3 regions of the Paraglaciecola aestuariivivens genome follow, and region 2 is predicted to be linked to each of the others. Evidence: predicted binding sites of a transcription regulator. Region 2 holds the regulator's gene; each other region holds the start of a gene.

Region 1 (7,186 bases), on a different contig from region 2:
AGGCTTTTTGTAATACCCAACGAATCGAACTGTCATCATCAACTATCCATACAGCTTCTGCATTCATCTTTAGGGTTCCTTCTTATCAATAGGAATATATAAGGTAAATTCTGTTCTACCTGGCCAACTTTCTACCTCAATTTTGCCTCTGTGATGGCCAATTAAGGTTTGAGCTATAGACAGTCCTAATCCGCTACCGTCTTTTTTACTGCTTACCATGGGGTAGAAAAGCGTATTTTTTAATTCTTGTGGAATGCCTGGGCCGTTATCTATTATCTGAATCTTTACGCACAATGGCACGCTGTTGCCATGGATGATCACTAGCCTTTCGATACGGGTAATTATTTGTATTTCACCCTTTATTTCTGGATGCTCGGTTAACACTTGCACACTGTTTCGTACAATATTTAAGGTGGCTTGTTGCAGCATATCTTGATCGAGATAAAGATCTGGAATGCTAGGATCATAATCTCGCACTAGATGAATATTGTGGCTTGGATCTAATCGAACTAAAGTACAAACTTTCTCTAGTACTTGATGCACATTGTACCAATCAAAATTAGGCCTAAAATTAGGGCCCAATAATCGGTCGACTAAATTGGTGAGCCGATCAGATTGTTCAATGATCATGTCGGTAAATTCATTTAATTCGGCATTGGTTAATTCTTTGGCTAATAACTGTGCTGCGCCGCGGATCCCACCCAAAGGGTTTTTTATCTCATGAGCTAAACCACGTACCAGTTCGCGAGCGGCTTGTTGCTGAGCCCATTGCTGGTTTTCTTGACTCATTTTTTTCTGTTGTTCGACTAAACGTAGCTCAACTAATAGTCTTTTATCATTTTCCCAAGCCATGCAGGTTACAGACACGTCTGCCTTAGTATGCCTACCATCAGCAAATTTTAAATTCACTTCACAGTCAGAATACACTTCGGCAAATTGCATATCGGCTTGAAAGCGCTCGAAGTCTAAACTTGACGATTGAATAAATTGAAACAAAGGTAGGTCAATCAATAAGCCTAAACTGCGTTCAAACATAGTTTGCGCAGCATGGTTGGCATAACAAATTACCAATTGCTCATCCAATACCAACACTGCCGTTGACATATTGTCGAGTACGCTTTCAGAAATCCCTGATTTAGCCATAATTCCAAAAAATGATAGTGCACCTATTTAGTGCATAATATGAATTAGCTGCGACTAAATTAAAACTAATTTAACTCAAAAAGCCTAATTAGCCCTAAATAGTGCAGATGCCTTATGCAGATAAAAGATCTGCGGAGAAGACGATGCAAGGATCTTGCCTGAAGTGTCAAGAAAGTTAACTTGTAGTGTATGAGCGCCGCGGTCAATGCTTGAAAGCATAAAGTTCCCGCTCGCTTGAGTCATTAGCACGCGGTTATTTAACAATAATTGATATTGCCCTTTCACTTTGGGGCTGACTTGGCTGAGCACTTCTACTCGGCCATTATTGTCTCTTAAGGTTTGTTCTGGCTGCGGCGCTAAAATAGTCACCGAGGCTTTAATATTTGCTACTTGGTTAAGCTTTGGCTTTTGGGCTTTTGGGGTTAGCTGAGTATTGGCCGTTAGGCTAGGCATCTGCGCTGTATTAACCGCAGACAGTTTAACCGCAGTGGCGCCAGGAGTTTGTACATCACTATATACAACAGTGCCATCTGGTTTGACTGTTTTATAGACAACTTTTGCACTGACATTGATCGTCCACAACAATGCACCAAGAATAACCAAAGACTTCATATTCACCCCAAAATCAGTCAAATCACTTTAACCTAAATTAAAAGCGCGCTTTAGATTTAGCCACTTCATCATATAGTAGCCTGATTGCAGGCAAAAAAAAGCCCGCAGTAGCGGGCTTGTTATTAAATGTGATAACTATTGGCTGTTAGCTTTTGCCATTACACACTGTAGTACATATCAAATTCAACCGGATGAGTGGTCATATTTAGTTTTTGTACTTCTTCGCGTTTAAGGGCGATGTAAGCGTCAATCATGTCGTCTGTCATAACACCGCCAGCAGTTAAGAACTCACGATCGTTATTTAATGCATCTAACGCTTGCTCTAATGAACTACATACTTGTGGAATTGCTGCGGCTTCTTCAGCAGGCAAATCGTATAAGTCTTTATCCATTGAGTCGCCAGGGTGGATTTTGTTTTTAATTCCGTCTAATCCAGCCATTAACATTGCGGTAAAGCCTAAGTAAGGGTTACCTGTTGGGTCTGGGAAACGCACTTCAATACGACGCGCTTTTTCACTGTTTACAAAAGGAATTCGAATAGAGGCAGAGCGGTTACGTGCTGAGTAAGCCAACATAACAGGTGCTTCGAATCCTGGTACTAAACGCTTGTACGAGTTAGTCGAGGCGTTAGTAAAGGCATTGATAGCGCGAGCGTGCTTAATAATACCACCAATGTAATACAGAGCTTCTTCAGACATACCGGCATACTTATCGCCAGCAAAAATATTTTTACCGTCTTTAGAGATAGACTGGTGAACATGCATACCAGAGCCGTTGTCACCTACTAAAGGCTTAGGCATAAAGGTGGCAGTTTGACCATAAGCATGCGCTACATTGTGCACTACATACTTATAAATCTGCACTTCATCGGCTTTTTTCACTAGGGTATTAAACAAACAAGCAATTTCGTTTTGGCCAGCCGTGGCAACTTCGTGGTGATGGGCTTCAACAGTTAACCCCATTTCTTCCATAACCAAACACATAGCTGCGCGAGTATCATGGGCTGAATCTACTGGAGGTACAGGGAAGTAACCGCCTTTTACACCTGGACGGTGAGCTAAGTTACCATTTTCAAATTCAGCACCCGAATTCCATTTAGCTTCAGACGAATCAATTTTATAAAATGAACCGGCCATATCTGTATGAAACTTAACATCATCAAATAAGAAAAACTCTGGCTCAGGACCAAATAAAGCCGTGTCACCAATACCAGTAGAAACCAGATAATCTTCAGCGCGACGTGCTACAGAGCGAGGGTCACGGTCGTAGCCCTGCATAGTAGTTGGCTCTAAAATGTCACAACGAATATTAATTTGAGCTTCTTCAGCAAATGGGTCTAATACTGCAGTATCACCATCTGGCATCAAAATCATGTCAGACTCATTAATGCCTTTCCATCCTAAAATAGAAGAACCATCAAACATTTTTCCTTCTTCAAAAAAGTCTTCATCTACTTGATGACAAGGAATCGAAACGTGTTGCTCCTTACCTTTAGTATCGGTAAAGCGCAAATCAACAAACTTGGCTTCACATTCTTGTATTAGGTCTAAGGCTTTTTGTGCTGACATAGTTTTCTCCAGATTTAATCATATAAATGGTTTAGCCAAAGCACTTTTGCTTTGAGTTCTAAATCGTTGCCGTTTTAAAGCGATAATCATGCCAGTTATAAAAATAACGGCAAAACCCTTATTTGGGCTTTATTCGATGCATTAGTTCAATTCTTAAAATATTTTTAGCACCAATACGGTGCATCATGGCACCACAATAAAGCAACTGCACAGAAATGTTTCAATTCATCTCTATAATGTTAATACAAAGTTAGCGATTTGCGGCATTCTCCTTTATTTCTTCTAATATGCATTAGTTGTTAGCTAAAGGTGCGATAAAACTGTACAATCCGCGCCCATAAAATTTTAGTAAAATCTAGCCAGCTAAAATTGTAAGTATCTTAACTGGCCCTAACAGAGAAAAAACAATGAGTTCATCCACTACCTCAATAGAAAACTTGAGGAACATAGCCATTATTGCCCACGTTGACCATGGTAAAACCACACTAGTCGACAAGTTACTACAACAGTCTGGTACCTTAGAAAGTCGCGGTGAAGCTGAAGAGCGCGTGATGGACTCAAACGACATTGAAAAAGAACGTGGCATTACCATACTGGCTAAAAATACTGCAATTAAATGGAATGATTACCGCATTAACATAGTTGACACCCCTGGACACGCCGACTTTGGTGGTGAAGTGGAACGTGTTATGTCTATGGCCGATTCTGTATTGCTATTAGTGGATGCCCAAGAAGGGCCGATGCCACAAACTCGCTTTGTAACCCAAAAAGCTTTTGCTCAAGGTTTAAAGCCAATAGTTGTTATTAATAAAATAGACAAGCCAGGTGCTCGTCCTGATTGGGTAATGGATCAGGTTTTTGATTTGTTCGACAACTTAGGTGCAACAGACGACCAGTTAGACTTTGAAGTAGTTTATGCTTCGGCCTTAAATGGTTGGGCAACTAACGATGTTGATACCCCAAGTGAAGACATGACCCCTTTATTTGAAACTATAGTTAAACACGTTAAGCCACCTGCAGCCGACATCAACGGCAGCTTTCAAATGCAAATATCGCAACTTGACTACAACTCTTATGTTGGGGTTATTGGAATAGGCCGTATTACTCGTGGCTCTGTTAAACCTAACCAACAAGTTACTATTGTTGGCGCCGACGGTAAAACACGCAACGGTAAAGTCGGTCAAGTACAAGGTTACTTAGGCTTACAACGTCACGAAGTAGACTCTGCAGACGCTGGCGATATCATTGCTATTACTGGTTTAGGCGAGCTTAAAATTTCAGATACTATCTGCGATCCTAATGCGGTTGAAGCACTACCTGCCCTTTCGGTAGATGAGCCTACAGTAACCATGACTTTCCAAGTCAACAACTCTCCATTTGCAGGTAAAGAAGGTAAATACGTGACCTCACGTAACATCCTAGAGCGTTTACAAAATGAGCTTGTACATAACGTTGCATTAAAAGTTGAAGAAATGCCTGATCCAGACAAATTCCGTGTATCTGGTCGTGGTGAATTACACTTAGGTATTTTAATTGAAAACATGCGTCGTGAAGGTTACGAATTAGCCGTATCTCGTCCAGAAGTAATTTTGCGCGAAGTTGATGGCGAAATTCACGAACCTTTTGAAACCGTTACTATAGATGTAGAAGAAGAACATCAAGGCTCTATTATGGAGCAATTGGGCACACGTAAAGGTGAGCTGACTGATATGTCTCCAGACGGTAAAGGCCGAGTGCGTATGGACTTTGTTATTCCTAGCCGTGGTTTAATTGGATTCCAAACTGACTTTATGACTATGACCTCTGGCTCAGGCTTGATGTACCACACTTTTGATCACTACGCTAAACACAAAGGTGGCGAAATTGGTCAACGTAAAAATGGGGTATTAATTGCCAACGCAACAGGTAAAGCTCTAACCAATGCTTTGTTTAACCTACAAGAGCGTGGCCGTTTATTTATTGGTCATGGTGTAGAAGTATACGAAGGCATGGTAATTGGTATTCATAGCCGTGAAAATGACCTAACCGTTAACGCGCTAAAAGGTAAACAATTAACTAACGTACGTGCTTCTGGTACAGACGAAGCGCAAAACCTAGTGCCACCTATTAAAATGTCGCTAGAGCAAGCGTTAGAGTTTATCGACAACGATGAGCTAGTTGAAGTGACACCAGTCAACATTCGTATACGTAAAAAGTTATTAACTGAAAACTTACGTAAACAAGCGAGTCGAGCACCTAAGTCTTAATTCAACTTTAGGTTTTCAACCAATAAAAAAAATCGGCTTAGGCCGATTTTTTTTATTTGATTTTAGGCTGCGATAAGTTAATTGCTTGGTTTAGGTTTATCTTTAGCAAACAACAACATAAATACCCCTAACATAATGGCCATGTCTGCAACATTAAAAATGCCGGTTCGCAGCGAGCCTATACCTAAATTTAAAAAGTCGATTACCGCACCGTTATTCACCGCGCGATCATAAAAGTTACTGATCCCACCTGAAAAAATTAAACTTAATGAAAACAATCCATAGTCACTGGTAGTAGAAGTACGCAAAATATAAATGGCTAAAACCAGCAAAATTAAACCAACGGCACAAACAAAAATCCAAAACTTAGCGGTGTCAGACATGCCACTGCCAAGGCCTAAAAAAGCGCCAGTATTTTCTGCGTAACCAATACGCAAAATGTCATACCAATAACTGGTCATCTCAAATTTAGGCAAATAATTAGCCGCATACCATTTACTGCCTTGATCTAAGCCTACACTAACTAAACACACTAAAAACAGCATCTGTAAGCGATTCATTAATTTCATGTTTTTTAAACGACCTTATTGTTTAGGTTAAACGAGAAAAAGCTAAAGCGGGATTATTCCACGAACCTCTGTACTGAGTCTATCTAGTCTTACTTGTAGCTAGTTTTCTTTACTAAAACAGTCACTACAGCTTAGGTTTATGCGTGTAGAATATTACGACTAGAGACACCAATAAATGATGGTGATTTATTGTTAAGAAAGTGAGTTACAGCAAAGAATGAGGAAGTGAGTTTGCAAATTCATATGCTGGATAACACAAAGCACGTTAGGGCGAGGAGATGTGATTGGATTAAATCAGAGTCAAAGTTTACTCTGACCCCATTCATTCTTTTTTTCAAATACGTTTTTAAATTGGACAGTTTCTTTTCTAAATCCTTTTCACTGAATAGAAAACAACCTACTCCCGGTTTATATTGGGCGAGCATGTCAGTTGTTTCTTCAACGTAATCATCTTTAGGAAAGCACTTAAGAAGTTCTGACTCGATTTGATTGGCCAGTCTGAGGCTTTGATCTTTTCCACTCAAAAAGAATTCAATATCACTTATAATTTTGTTTTTCATCATATTAGTGCTTTATAACAGAACGTACTCTAGCTAAAGCTTATAGAGACACCCACAGTAACGAAAACAGCCAACAACAATGAACTCATTTAGTTACCGAATGAATTTCGCTACCCATTAACATGGGTGTCTTTGTAATTCCGTTGGTGTCTTTGTAATTAATGAAGTTTTTTGATCAGAAATGTATAGTTGTCGATTAGTTAGGAATTGATTTGATATTGGAAAGGAATAAATAAAAATGAGTCTTATAGAGTATTTCGATAAAAAATTATCGATGTATACGTTAAATAATATAAAGGAAAGTTGTAAAAGTGTTGAGTGGTTGTCGTATCACATACCTAAGACAGCAGGTTCATCTTTTAGGAAGTCCCTGTGTGAAGCATACGGAAGTGGGGCGGTTTATGGTGTTTATGTTGGTACAAATGCCAAAGAGTTCAGCAAAGGTGAGCTAGCTTGGATTCCAAGTAAAACAAAACTTTTACATGGGC
Region 2 (7,186 bases):
TGCCCTATCGCACCCTGGTGGTTCGTTAGGCAGAAAGCTGCTGCTAAAGCTGGCCGATATTATGTTAACAGGAGACAAGCTACCTTTAGTCTCTCCCGAACAAACTTTAAGTGCAGTTTTATTAGAAATATCTCGCAAAGCTCTGGGTATGGCTGGCATAGTCGATGCTCAAGGTAAGTTACTAGGCATATTTACCGATGGTGATTTAAGGCGAGTGTTAGATAAAAAAATTGACATTCACCATACCCAAATTCAACAAATTATGACGGCCAATTGCGTTACAGCTTCGCAAAACATGTTGGCTGCCGAAGTATTAGCCTTAATGCAAAAGCACAAAATAAACTCGCTTTTTGTGACAGATACAAATAATCAGCCAGTCGGCGCCATTAATATGCAACTGTTATTACAAGCAGGGATCATTTAAATGCCTACAATACACACACCTTATGGAGAAATAAAAACCAGTCTACTAACCCAATTAGGCAAAATTAAGCTGTTGGTCTGTGATGTAGATGGAGTGTTTTCAGATGGTCGAATTTATATGGGCCAAGATGGTGAAGAATTAAAAGCCTTTCATACCCGCGATGGTTACGGGGTAAAAGCCCTAATTAAATTAGGCATTCAAGTGGCAGTCATTACTGGTCGCCAATCAAATATGGTTGAAAAACGCATGAGCGCTTTAGGGGTTCAGCATATTTACCAAGGCTGTGAAGACAAACTACCCGCCCTAAAAACCATCCAAGCTCAAACTGGCATTGCCCCCCATGCTACCGCTGCCATAGGCGACGATATGCCAGATTTGGGCATGTTTAAAGCCGCCCAAATAAAAGTATGTGTACAAGATGGTCACCCTATTGTTGCCGCGCAAGCCAATTATTGCACTATCACTAAAGGCGGTATGGGTGCAGTGCGGGAGTTATGTGATCTAATTCTATTGGCACACAATAAACTTGAAGGCATACACGGTGCCAGTGTATGAACAGAGTAACACTCTGTATAGGTATGCTTTTTTTATTAGCGTTAGGCTTAAGTTTGCCTAGCTGGCTTAATCAAGCGCCACCCGATACAGATAATCTAACAGAAGAAGCTTGGGTGCCGAATTATCAAGCCAAACAAATGCGCAGCACTTTATACGATAAAATGGGTCATATTAACCATCAAGTGTTTGCCCAAAAGATGGAACATTTTGATTTACTTGGCTTTACTCTATTTACCCAACCTAATTATTTATTGTTTGCTCAGTCGATGCATCCATGGAAAGTTAAAGCAAATGAAGGCACACTATACGAAGATCAACGGATTCAATTTGAATCTGATGTACAAATAACCAGTCTGAACGATCAAGGTTATATTCAAGTCATTAAAACACAATTTGTTGAAGTGAATTTAGCTGAAAAAACCATGTATTCAGATCAAGCTGTAGAAATTGTTGGGCCCAATTACGTCATTAACAGTAACGGCTTTACCGCAAGCTTAGAAACCCAAAGATACGAGTTATTAGACCATGTTAAAACTGTTTACCAGCCTGCTTCATCACACTAGTTTGTTGGGCTTATGCTTGTTTGCGGCCACCAGTCACGCAGGCAAAGACGACTTTAGTAAAAAGATTGAATTAGCTTCGCAATATCAAAACGCTGATGGCATTGCCAAAAAAGCCACTTACGAAGGCAATGTGGTGATCAAACAAGGTTCGTTAGAAGTTAAAGCTGACGCGTTAGAAATTGATGCTAGCAAAGGCGAAGGCAAAGAAATTTTTATTGCAACAGGCAACCCTGCAACCTATTCACAAAAACAAGAAGATGGCAGTACAGTAACCGCCAGCGCGGATAGAATTGAATATCACAGAGATAGTCGTTCACTTAGCTTAGAAGGCAATGCCCATATCACCCAAAACTCCAGCAGTGTTAAAGGCAAATCCATAAAGTTTAATATGGAATTAGAACAAATTATTGCTCAGGGCAGTGATCAAGAAAGCGGTCGGGTAATCACGACTTTTCAGCCAGTCACTAAGACGCCAGAAGCTAAAACACAGGAAAACCAACCTTAATGGCCGTTTTAAAAGCTCAACATTTGGCTAAATCTTATAAATCACGCCAGGTAGTGCGGGATGTAAGTTTAGAGGTGTCTACTGGGCAAATAGTAGGACTGCTAGGCCCTAATGGTGCGGGAAAAACCACCACATTTTATATGATTGTTGGCTTAGTGCCTTTAGATAAAGGCGATATTTTTATTGATCAACAAGCCTTAACTTTACAACCTATGCATGTGCGTGCCAGACAAGGCATAGGTTACTTACCTCAAGAAGCCTCTATTTTTAGAAAGCTGACTGTACATCAAAACTTAATGGCTATTTTACAAACGCGCAAAGAGCTTTCGACCGAACAAAGAGAGCAACAAGCTGATTCACTTTTAGACGAATTCAATATAAACCATATTCGCAATAGCTTAGGTATGAGCTTATCTGGCGGTGAGCGGCGAAGAGTTGAAATTGCCCGCGCCTTAGCTGCCGACCCAGAATTTATATTATTAGATGAACCCTTTGCGGGAGTCGATCCTATCTCGGTAAACGACATTAAAAAGATTATTCAGCACTTGCGAGATCGCGGTTTAGGTGTGTTAATTACTGACCACAATGTCAGAGAAACCCTAGACGTTTGTGAAAAAGCTTACATAGTCAGTCATGGTGAACTCATAGCTTCTGGCACTGCCGAAGAAGTTTTAAGTGATCAACGTGTAAGAGATGTATACCTAGGTGAACAATTCAGGCTATAGTTAAGCTATTCATGACTCTTAATTTACGAATTTTTATCCTTGACCTAAACTGGATTCAACCCATAATCAACTGATAGATATGAAGAAATCCAACTTAGCCAGCAAAATGTCGCAAATCAAGAGTGTAACTCGGCTGATAACAACAACAGACTAAGCATAAGAAGTAAATGAAACCCTCTTTACAGTTAAAATTTAGCCAACAACTCACTATGACTCCGCAGCTGCAACAGGCGATTAAGCTGTTGCAGTTATCAACCTTGGATTTACAAACTGAAATTCAAGAGGCCCTTGATTCTAATCCATTGTTAGAAATAGATGAGCAGCAAGACAATGCTAGTGACGAAAAAGCCCTAGAAACCAATCACAGCGCCGATGCAAAAGACGAGAGCAATTCACAAAAAGAAGTCAGCGCCGACAGCGTTGAAACCGGTGATGCCCTGCAAAATAACGATATTCCCGAAGATTTACCTCTAGACAGCACTTGGGATGAATATCTGAGTGCCTCTTCTGCGCCTTCATCTATGACCAGCGCCGGCTCAGCAGGCGATGACGACCAAGTTTTTCAGGGTGAAACCACAGACAATATTCAAGACCATTTATTATGGCAGATGCGTCTCACCCATTTTAGCGAAACAGACGCCGCCATTGCTATGGCTATTATTGACTCTATTGACGAAGCTGGTTACTTAACTATCAGTACCGAAGAAGTGCTGGCTAGCATGGATGATGAAGAAATAGAGTTAGATGAAGTAGAAGTGGTGCTCAAGCGCATTCAAATGTTTGATCCTGTTGGCTCTGGCGCTCGCAGTGCCCAAGAGTGTTTATTAATTCAACTTAAACAATTTGCTCCCGATACCCCTTGGTTAGAAGAAGCCAAGATGTTAATCACTGAATATTGCGATTTAATTGGCAGTAAAGACTACCGTACCTTAATGCGCAAAACTCGTCTAAAAGAAGACGAGTTACGCGAAGTTATGCGTTTACTGCAAAGCCTTAACCCTAGACCTGGCACAGCTATAGTCACGGGTGAATCTGAATACGTGATCCCAGATGTGTCTGTGTCTAAAAAGAATGGCCGCTGGACAGTAGAGCTTAACCCCGACAGCTTACCCAAGCTCAATGTAAACCAACAATATGCGGCTATGAGCAAGGGCTTAAAAAACGCCTCTGACAGCCAGTTTATTCGTTCGCATTTACAAGAAGCTAAGTGGTTTATAAAAAGTGTCGAAAGTCGAAACGAAACCTTATTAAAAGTGTCAAACTGCATAGTGCAACAACAAATGGGCTTTTTTGAACATGGGCCAGAAATGATGAAGCCTATGGTACTCAATGATGTGGCTGAAATGGTAGATATGCATGAGTCTACAATCAGCCGAGTAACAACCCAGAAGTATATGCACACACCTAGAGGGATTTTTGAACTAAAATATTTCTTCTCTAGTCATGTTGCCACTGAAACTGGAGGCGAATGTTCGTCTACTGCTATTCGAGCTTTAATTAAAAAGCTGGTAGCAGCCGAAAAACCAAGTAAACCATTAAGTGATAGTAAGATTGCCCAATTGTTAGCCGACCAAGGCATTAAAGTGGCACGGCGTACAATAGCAAAATATCGGGAGTCTTTAATGATCCCACCGTCAAACCAACGTAAGAGCCTACTATAGGCGGATTGAAGAAGGAGAAGGCGATATGCAAATTAACCTGACCGGTCATCATGTAGATATTACAGATTCTTTAAGAGACTACGTAGACACAAAATTTACTAAATTAGAACGACACTACGATGCCATTAACAATGTTTATGTCATTTTAAATGTAGAAAAGTTGAATCAAAAAGCCGAAGCCACATTACACCTTAGCGGCACTGAAGTTTTTGCCACATCCGAACATACCGATATGTATGCCGCCATTGATGCTTTAATCGATAAACTTGACCGACAAGTGATAAAGCACAAGGAAAAAGTTAAACGCCATTAACCCCCAACCATTAGAATCGCAATGGAAATAAAAGATATTCTGCACCCTGACTGCACTATATGTGCAGTTCAAGGTAGCAGCAAAAAGAAAGTGCTCGAATTGATTAGTCAAATTGCCAACCAGCATTTGATTGACATAGATCAAGCCACTATTTTAGCCAGTTTGATATGCCGCGAAAAAATGGGCAGTACGGGTATTGGCAATGGTATTGCGCTACCTCATGGGCGTTTACGCGATTTAGAAAAAGTGCTAGCTATAGTGGTAACCACTGAGCATGGGATTGATTTCGACGCTATAGACAATGCTCCCGTAGATGTCTTTTTTGCGATTTTAGTACCCGAAAATAAAGCCTCAGAACATTTAGGCACTTTGTCTGCCATTGCGTTTAAGCTAAATAATAAAGTGACCTTAGATAAAATGCGTAAGGCAAAAACCGATCAAGAATTATTTGAGGCTATCATTTAAATGAAATTAATCATTATTAGTGGGCGTTCTGGTTCAGGTAAATCCATTGTATTGCGCTCACTAGAAGATTTAGGTTACTACTGCGTAGACAACATCCCAGTTAATTTATTGCCAACATTAACCCATACAGTGGTAGACGAGTACGATCAGGTTGCGGTCAGCATAGACGTTCGAAACTTACCCAAAAACCCCAACGAGTTAGTGGAAATTCTTGATTACCTGCCATCGACTTGGACTATGACCATACTCTATTTAGATGCCAGCGATGACATATTAATTAAACGCTTTAGTGAAACCCGACGTTTACATCCTTTATCTAAACAAAATAAGTCACTATCTGCGGCTATCCATGCTGAAAGCCAACTTTTGGCCCCTATAGCAGAACGCGCTGATTTATACTTAGATACAGACCAACTCAGCGTTCACCAATTAGCCGAATTAGTGCGAGAGCGCATATTAGGCAAAAAAAGCTCTCGTTTAGTTTTGGTATTTGAATCTTTTGGTTTTAAGCATGGAATACCTAAAGATGCGGATTACGTATTTGATGGGCGCTTTTTACCCAATCCACATTGGGAGCCAGACCTAAAACACCTCACAGGCTTAGATGCGCCTGTGCAAAACTTTTTAGGCTCACAACCCATAGTAACCAAATTTATTTGGCAAATTCAAAACCTTATATCTACCTGGTTACCCCACTTAGAACGTAATAATCGCAGTTATGTGACTATTGCCATAGGTTGTACAGGCGGCCAACATCGCTCAGTTTATGTAGCCGAAACCTTAGCCAAAAGCTTTAGCGATTCGCATCCCGATGTGCAAATACGTCATCGCGAATTAAATAGGTAACTCATGCCTAAATTTGAAAAAACGCTTTTGATAGTCAATAAGCTAGGCCTGCACGCCCGAGCGGCAACTCAATTAGTTCAATTGACCAATAAATTTGACGCTCAAATCACCTTATATCAAGGCGACAAACAAGCTTCAGCAAACAGTGTTTTAGGCCTAATGATGTTAGAAAGCCATCAAGGTAAAGAAGTTAAAGTAGTGAGCGAAGGGGCAGATGCGCAAGCTGCCCTCGACGCAGTAGAAACCCTTATTGCCACTAAATTTAACGAACAAGAATAAGCTGTTCAAACATTGCCCCCCTGCTAATAACTAAAGAATGTAAAAGATAGACAAATAAGTGCTGACCATTTCAGTGCCTTAGATTAAACTACTAAAGCAAAATCAATCTGTTACACAACTTTTTAGTTATCAACGAGTAATAGTAGTTAATCAGCATGCCAGAAACCTTCGAAGCACAACACAGCAACAGCCAACTTCATGCAATTAATGAAGCCTTAAATCAAGGCGAAACTGTGCTGGCTAAAGCCTTATTACAAGAAGTTCCACCTTGTGATGTAGCCTTATTGCTTGAATCTAGTCGAAGTCGAAACCGTTTAGATATCTGGCAACTGATTGAGCCCGATCTTTACAGTGATGTACTCGAAGAATTATCTGATGATGTGCGAAACGGCATCATCAAAAATATGCTACCTGAAAAAGTTACCGATGCCCTAGAGGAAATGGACACCGATAACTTAGTTGATACCTTGCGTGGCCTGCCCCAAGAAGTTGCCCAAGATTTACTTGCAGCCATGGACGAGCAAGACAGACTTAGAGCAGAACTGGGTTTGTCATATGGCGAAGAAACCGCCGGCTTTATTATGAATACCGACGCCATAACCCTAAGGCCAGGTATTAATGTTGATGTGATTCTGCGTTATTTGCGCCTCAAAGGCGATATGCCAGAACATACCGATACTTTGTACGTAGTAGACCGCGACGACAAACTTATGGGCGGTGTGGCCCTTACTCAACTCATTACCGCAGCTCCCGACACCCCTGTTGAGTCATTAATTAAAAACTCTGAAGCTATTCCCGCGACTATGATGGACGACGAAGTGGCCAGTTTATTTGAACGCTACAATTGGTT
Region 3 (7,186 bases), on a different contig from region 2:
AGATTGTGCAGCAGGATCTTGTTGCCCGGCTTTACCTGAGTCTTGTTTATTTTCAGTGGTAGCTTGAGAGTTTGAGTCTGCGCCACTGATTTTATGACTTAACATGCTGTTAAGTTTCTCACCACCTTTAGCCCCAAAATCTAGGGTACGAATTGGGAATGGTATTAATATATCTGCCTGTTCTAGCGCTTGTTTAATTCCCACCACAGCCTTGTGTCTGGCTTGCATAAAGCCTGTTTCTCCTGGGTAGTCAATCCAAAACCAAACCAGCAAATTCACACTGCTGTCTGCAAACTCTTTAGCAAATACAGAGGTTTCGTCTTTTTTGATCACAAAGTCGTAGTCATTGATTTTATCTACTATTACCTCAGCGGCTTTTTCTGGATCATCGGCATAACTAATACCCACAGGGATCTCTAAACGTCTAATGCCCACTGTGGAGTAATTAGTTAAGACATTTCTAAATAAAATTTTGTTGGGAACGACTTCTAGTTGCCCAAAAAAAGTTTCAATTAATGTATTGCGCAGGTTAATGGTTTTAACTGTACCAAAAACCTGATCGGCTTCGACCACATCACCTATCTGAAAGGGTTTACGGATCCCCATTGCTATACCTGCAATTAAATTTTCGGTCATATCTTGAAAAGCAAAACCAATGGCTAAGCCCACTATACCGGCACCCGCTAATAAAGAAGTGACCGCTCCAGTTAGCCCTAAAAAATCTAGGGATATAAATATCCCTGTAATTAACACACATACTTTAAAAATAGAGGCTAACAGGTTAGCAATTTGCTGAGAGTCCATGGTTTTAAGCAGCAAGTTTTTCATCATTCTGCCGGCTATTCTGGCTATGATGGAAAAAACAATTGCAATTAAAATAGCCACCACAAAATTGGGCAAATGCTTAATGCCTGACTCTAACCAAGTGGCGAGCTTTTCATTAATTAAATCCCAAAACTTTTCGATTCTTATTAATTCCATGTTTGAACTACCTCAGATTATTCCGCCATCAAAGACACTATTGATGAGCTTGCTATCAGTTAGCTAACACAATTCGTTCCATGTTCTAACTTGTTGATTTAAATGTAAAAAGTAGTTCTTGTGGGATGAGGGTAAAGCTTAAGTGTGTAAAACTTACAAACTTATATGTGAACTTTGCTTGGTGGTGGTTGGTGCCTAAGCAGAAATGTCAGACTAGTTATTTAGGTGCAGACTTTTTTCCCATTAACACTTGCTGTTGCCATTGGCTGGGTTGTTTATCTGTGCGATGAATACAACCTGGCCAACAACAAGGGCGCTTTTTGCCAGTTTGCAAAGACTCTATGGTACGAGAAATGCGTTTGGCTTTGGTCTTATCTTGTTTGGCACTTTCTATCCAACAAATAAATTCGTTGCGGCCAATAGCGGTTAATGATTCCCAAAGGCTAATGACTTGATGGGTTTCTAAGGCTTGAGCTAAGGCACTAGGCAAAGCATGCACTAATCCAGCTGAAATTTTTAATGACATAGTTAATACCTTAGGTTAGCGGTTAATTAAAGTGAGTGAGCTGTTAGTTAACCGTCTAAGCTTTGTTGCTTAGCCTTGTGTTGGTTTTTTAATATTTTCACTATTCGATTTATTACGATTTCAGATAAATTCCACTGGTAACCCTCAAAGTCAGTGGTATTTATAAATTGCACTACCACTGTGTCTATGTCTTGGTGGTATTCAACTAGGCTCTGGTAACCAGGCACTAAGCCTCCATGCTCGTATACATAAATCGACGAATATATTTGTTGCTCACCTTGATTAAATACCGAACCGTCTACTAACGCCCGTAAGAATTTGCCCACATCTTCGGCCGTGGCTAACATGCCATTTTCATTGGATTTAAAATCTGCATCTATGCCAACATAATAACCGCTCATTACCTTATCTAAATCGACTTCTTTTATGGAACTAAAGGTATTGTTTAGTCCCAATGGGGTTAAAATTTGCTCTTTTATATATTGATGATGGCTATAACCCTGAACTTTTTCGATGAGCTGGCGCAGTAATAAATAGTTAGTATTAGAATATTCATAACCCTGATTGGGTTCAAAGCTAACGGGTAATGCTAAAGCAAAATCTAGCGCTTTAGGGCCTTTTTGTTGTTCGTTTTGCCAATAGTCTGGATTGTCAGTGAAGTTTGCAATGCCGCTTCGGTGTTGTACTAACATGCGAACAGTTACCTGTTCAGCATGGGGGATTTTGCCAACATATTCAGGAAAATGCTCAGCCAGGGTATCGTCTAACGATAGTTTCTTACTACTGACTAATTTGGTGATAGCGACTGCCACATAAAGTTTGCTTATGCTGGCAATCTTAAATAATGCATGGGGATCGGCAGGAATTAGCTTACTACGATCTTTGTATCCCGCGGCATAAAATTGCGCAGGTTGGTTTGCTTGTTGTACGTACACAATCATGCCATCAAACCCATGATCTATGGCTTGCTCAAGTTGTGCTTGAATGGTGTTGGGTAGTGGTAATATCCAGGCTTTAACTAAAATCCATGGCACGTAAAATAACGAAATTACAGTGCCGGTTAATAAAATCAGTCTAAAAAGTGGTTTAAAAGATTTTTTATTCATACTAACTTTGGTTTTTGTCATTGGTAGTTAAATCAATTTGTTGCATGTCAAAATGGCCAACCCTTAAAGGTTAAGCCTAGTTGTTAATTTCTTGCCTATAACGGCTTTATTGGCGTGTTTGATAGCTGATCCACCCTGATAACCCTATAGGCAAAAGCGAAACAACTGCAAAAGTATAGTTGCCCGATGCCACTAAAAATCCTGTTGCTAAGGCAAATGCCAGAATTGCCATATCTGCGCCTATCCGTCTTGATCTTGGTAAGGTAATTAAGGCGCCGGCTAAAATTTGAAATAGTCCATAAAACACAATCATAGAAGTGGACAATCCAAAAGTTTGTAAAAAGGCGACTTCGTCAGGGGCCTGCAATAGTTTAGCTAAGCCAGCAAGCTCACTAATAATTGCCACTATGGCGATAGGTAAAAATCGTAAAACTTTTGGCATTTTGTTCAGTCCTAGGATGGCGGTTTGTTATTCGATGAATCTTTAGATGCAGCAACAAAGACCAACTCACTAAATAACGGGAAGTGGTCTGAATCTATTGAACTGAGCCTCTTTAGTTGGGCTAACTCAAAATGCGAACTATGAAAAATATGATCTAAAGGCCAGCGTAAAAATGGAATTTGGGCATGGAAGGTATTGTACATGCCTCGGCCTAGGCGCGGATCTTGTAGGCCACTGACTTGTCTAAATGCTCGCGTAGTAGGAGACCAAGCCACGTCATTTAAATCGCCCGTTACTATCACAGGGTGAGTGACATCTTTTAATGATTTGGCGACTAACATTAACTCTTTATCTCTTGGGGTGGCACGCTCGTTTTCGGTTGGGCTAGGTGGCGCAGGATGCAAAAAATGGCACTGCACTTTTTGCTGATTGGCTAGCACCAGTGAACAATGAATAGAGGGCACATGGTCTTCAATAAGATCTTTTACTTGTACGTCTAACAAAGGAAATTTGCTATACAAATGCATGCCGTACAAATTATCTAAAGGTCGACTAACTCGGTGTGGATAATCTTTAGCTAAGTCGGCCAAAGCATTTTGCCACCAAGTGTCGGTTTCTAAAGTGACTAATATATCGGGTTGGTATTGCTTAACTAAATCAAGCAGCTTGTTGGCACTGCGATTTGGCATTAATACATTGCTAGTTAAAATTTTAATGGATTGAGTAGCGGCAGTGGATTTGGCTTTAGGTACTTGAATTGGGTAAAACACTGTATATGGCCAAATCCAGATTAATTGGTACATAGTGACCGCCAAGTTTATGCCAACTAAGTAATTACTTAAGTATCCAGAGCCAAACACTAAAACCAAAAGGGCACATAAAAAAGCTAAACAGGCAATTTGTACTCGAGGAAATTCCCACACTCTGCAAAGCCAATGATTTGAAGGTAAAAAAGGCGCTAAAGTTATGCATAACAAAAAGCTAGTCGCGAATAATAAGCAGAGGTTTATCATTATTGCCGTCTTTCTCCAAATGAGTCGGTCAACTTGGCTAGCTGCTGAAGTTTTTAATTAAGGCTTAGCTTATCATTTTGCATGGCTAATTCATCTGACAATTTGAGTTTAATCAAGGCTGCCTGAGTGCTTGTGATGGTTGGCAGGTAAATATTGCAGCAGTATTGCAAGAATTACACAGATAGTGTCAGCAGAAGAATGTGATTACAATCTTTCAATTAATCTATCTTATTGATAAATAGTAAGTTTTAAGGAAACTCTTTAGCTGGCATAAGGGTTGCTTCAAACTAAGAGTAATGCGGAATTCCCCGCTTTAATGATTAGGAGAGCAAAGATGTCAAACGCTAAACAAGCTACAACCAATAGCCAAACTCATGCCAATGAATCTGCCACCCCTATTGCAGATAAAGTATCAGAAACCTTGCATTTATCCGTGGATAACTTAGCCCAACATGCTTCTATGGCAGAGGGCAAGTTGCGTCAATCAGCTGCAGAATCAGCTAAAACCCTAGGTGAGAAACAAAACCAAGCCAAAAAGTATTGGGACAATTCAGCTGTAGGTAAATATACCAAAGCGCATCCTGTCGCTACTGCAGGCATTGCTTTTGCAGCAGGTATGTTAGTGACTTCACTGTTGAAAAAGAAATAGATAGATAGTCATGAAAGCATCAAATTTACACCCAGATGAAGAGCAGGGACCAGCGCAAGCTGATCCCGCCTTTTCTGATGTGCTCTCAGCATGGGAGCAATATTTCACTAGTTTAAAAGTTAAGTATCGCACTCAGCTTGAGCTGTTAGTGGCAGATTTTAGGTTAAGTTTAAAAGCTGTAGTTGTTGCGCTTTTTTGTGTGTTAGGACTCACTGGATTGTTAGTCATCAGCTGGGCTATGGGACTTTACGCCATATTCTTAGGGTTACAGTTAGTGGGTGTACATTGGGCTTTAGCTTTACTCGGACTATTTTTTATCAACATTTTAGTGGCTTGGTTGATGTTAATCACGCTTAAATCAGCGCTGGTAGCCATAGAATTTAAAACCACTTGGCAACACTTGTTTTCATCGCCAAACAAAGTTTGAGAGGTCAATTATGTACGACTTTCTACACAGTCAAAAACAACAACTTTTGCAAGCTAAAGTGCATGCTGAGTTAGCCCAAAAAATCACAACAAGGCGATTAACTCAAGCCACTCACCAAAGTAAGGCGCTATTAGCCTCACCTCAAGGTATTGCTAGTGCCTTTGTATTAGGCGCCCTGAATGGAACAAATCAATCTAGCCATGCATTTTTTCGCGTCTTGCCAGAACTGTTTAAATTGTTCTAGGCACACTCCCAGCCGAGTCTGACTCGGCTTTTTTGTCTTGCACTGTGGAAAGTGTCCCAAGCACTTCCACGGTGCTTTTTTTGCCTGGTTATAATTTAGTTGTTGGGTTTTGTAGTTATTTTTACGCTGTAGAAAATACCAAATAGCTCTGAAAATTTTACCTAAGTCATCTTTTATCCCTATGTAAAAAAGCACTAAGTTGAGCTGAATAATTCCAGTGGTGTTCATCTTAATGTCACATAAGGCCTTTAATAATAAGGGCTAGCAAGTTAGGAGAATAAGTTAATTGGGGTCGATTAATTATTGGTTTTTTTCTGCTAGCTAGGCGCTAGTAAGGTAAATTTACATTTAGGAGTGATGTGATGAAATCTAGCTTAATAAGTGTTTTAGGTATGCTGTTGCTAGCTATATTATTTTCAACTTGGGGTTATGCTCAGACCACGTGGCCGCAAACAGAGTCTAATTTACCTAAAGTCATACAACAGCTCAAACAAGCCATTCAAAATGCCGATCGAAGCCAGCAAGACAAATATAGTCAATTGCGCTTAGAGCGAGCATTATTTTATTACCAACACGCGCTTAGATATCATCAGGCAAAATGGTCGGCAAAAGCCAAAGATTACGCCCAAAGAGGTTTGTTATTAGTAGAGCTACATCAACAGGCCGTGGGTAAACCTGGCTTTTATCGAGCTGATAAACCCCAAGCTCAAACCGCTGGCATAAGTTCGCAATAAACTTTGGATTTTTTGTCGCATCGTTTGATGCCATCTATGCCACCTAATTTTAGAAAATAAGGAACATAGAAACAGGCGTGACCCACAACACATCTTTGTCCAAAAGTAGGCTTGATATTTGATTGCTAGCAAGAGCGCAATTAACGCACCCATTGTTATTATTAACGATTATTTTATGCATAAACTTTCAGTTTATTCTCTGCCCTAACCTAATTTACCAACTAGAACAAAGTCATAGGTCAAACCACTGTAAAAAGATTAGTCCTGATTTTTATTCAGCCAACTAGTGTGAATTTTTTACATTTTGGCTAGCAAAGCTTACATAAATTTCAGTTAACCAACTTTTCCGGGAATTTAATTTTTCAATAAAAATCAAAGTGTTACGTATTGGCATCGATTTAGCATTAGAGAAAGTGAACTTTTAACAGGAGATTAAGTATGAAACGTACAACACTTTCAATTTTTATCGCCGCTGCTATTAGTACCGCAAGCTTTAACGCAAGTGCTCAAAACACTTGGAAAGATACTGCCAAAGATGCATGGATTGATGGCAAAGCCGAATCAACCTTGTTGTTTAACGGTAATTTAAATTCGTTCGACATCAATACTGATGTGAAAAACGGCACGGTAATTTTAACCGGTAAAGTTGATACCTCAGTAGACAGTGCTTTAGCCGAAGAGTTAGTGCGCAGTTTAGAAGGAGTTAAAGACGTAGAAAATAACTTAACTGTTGTGGCTACAGATAAGCCCAAGCAAGACAATCAAATGATGCAACAGTTAAAAGACTCAAAAGTTGAGACTGTGGTTAAAACCCGTTTGTTGTTTGAATCTGAAGTTAGTGGTTTAGACATTGACGTAGAAGTAGAAAAAGGCGTAGTGACCTTAAAAGGTGAAGTGGCTTCTGATTCTGAACGTCAGTTAGCTCAAGCTATCGCCGAAAATACTGACGATGTAACTAAGGTGGTAAATCGCCTTGAATTACAAAGCTAATAAAAATGCATGATCTACATGCCGCGCTTTTGAGCGCGGCATATTTTTTAACAAGTGAAGGCGTTATTTTATGA

Evidence for each region. The regulator sigma-54, encoded in region 2, starts transcription at its own class of promoters, with help from an activator protein. The targets are predictions, from matches to a motif close to GTTGGCACGNNNNTNGNNT.
Region 1: a site for sigma-54 is predicted at 3,401-3,419, ahead of glnA (glutamate--ammonia ligase). Genes of this name have one in related genera too.
Region 3: a site for sigma-54 is predicted at 4,333-4,351, ahead of ACVCDT_RS00480 (DUF883 domain-containing protein). Genes of this name have one in related genera too.

Annotation. Positions count from the first base shown of each region.
Region 1 is NZ_JBRKBA010000005.1:115,715-122,900, reverse strand. Features, by position in the region: gene glnG (nitrogen regulation protein NR(I)) at 1-67, opposite strand, end outside; gene glnL (nitrogen regulation protein NR(II)) at 70-1,143, opposite strand; gene ACVCDT_RS09210 (DUF4124 domain-containing protein) at 1,228-1,755, opposite strand; gene glnA (glutamate--ammonia ligase) at 1,914-3,323, opposite strand; gene typA (translational GTPase TypA) at 3,731-5,569, shown strand; gene lspA (signal peptidase II) at 5,647-6,138, opposite strand; gene ACVCDT_RS09190 (sulfotransferase family 2 domain-containing protein) at 6,937-7,186, shown strand, end outside.
Region 2 is NZ_JBRKBA010000008.1:15,239-22,424, forward strand. Features, by position in the region: gene ACVCDT_RS12420 (KpsF/GutQ family sugar-phosphate isomerase) at 1-424, shown strand, start outside; gene kdsC (3-deoxy-manno-octulosonate-8-phosphatase KdsC) at 425-979, shown strand; gene lptC (LPS export ABC transporter periplasmic protein LptC) at 976-1,542, shown strand; gene lptA (lipopolysaccharide transport periplasmic protein LptA) at 1,505-2,047, shown strand; gene lptB (LPS export ABC transporter ATP-binding protein) at 2,047-2,772, shown strand; gene ACVCDT_RS12445 (RNA polymerase factor sigma-54) at 2,940-4,433, shown strand; gene hpf (ribosome hibernation promoting factor) at 4,459-4,746, shown strand; gene ptsN (PTS IIA-like nitrogen regulatory protein PtsN) at 4,768-5,211, shown strand; gene rapZ (RNase adapter RapZ) at 5,212-6,057, shown strand; gene ACVCDT_RS12465 (HPr family phosphocarrier protein) at 6,061-6,336, shown strand; gene mgtE (magnesium transporter) at 6,492-7,186, shown strand, end outside.
Region 3 is NZ_JBRKBA010000001.1:88,931-96,116, reverse strand. Features, by position in the region: gene ACVCDT_RS00505 (mechanosensitive ion channel family protein) at 1-981, opposite strand, end outside; gene ACVCDT_RS00500 (YdeI/OmpD-associated family protein) at 1,199-1,507, opposite strand; gene ACVCDT_RS00495 (serine hydrolase domain-containing protein) at 1,555-2,613, opposite strand; gene ACVCDT_RS00490 (hypothetical protein) at 2,720-3,055, opposite strand; gene ACVCDT_RS00485 (endonuclease/exonuclease/phosphatase family protein) at 3,067-3,978, opposite strand; gene ACVCDT_RS00480 (DUF883 domain-containing protein) at 4,403-4,717, shown strand; gene ACVCDT_RS00475 (hypothetical protein) at 4,728-5,144, shown strand; gene ACVCDT_RS00470 (hypothetical protein) at 5,155-5,388, shown strand; gene ACVCDT_RS00465 (hypothetical protein) at 5,751-6,122, shown strand; gene ACVCDT_RS00460 (BON domain-containing protein) at 6,561-7,112, shown strand.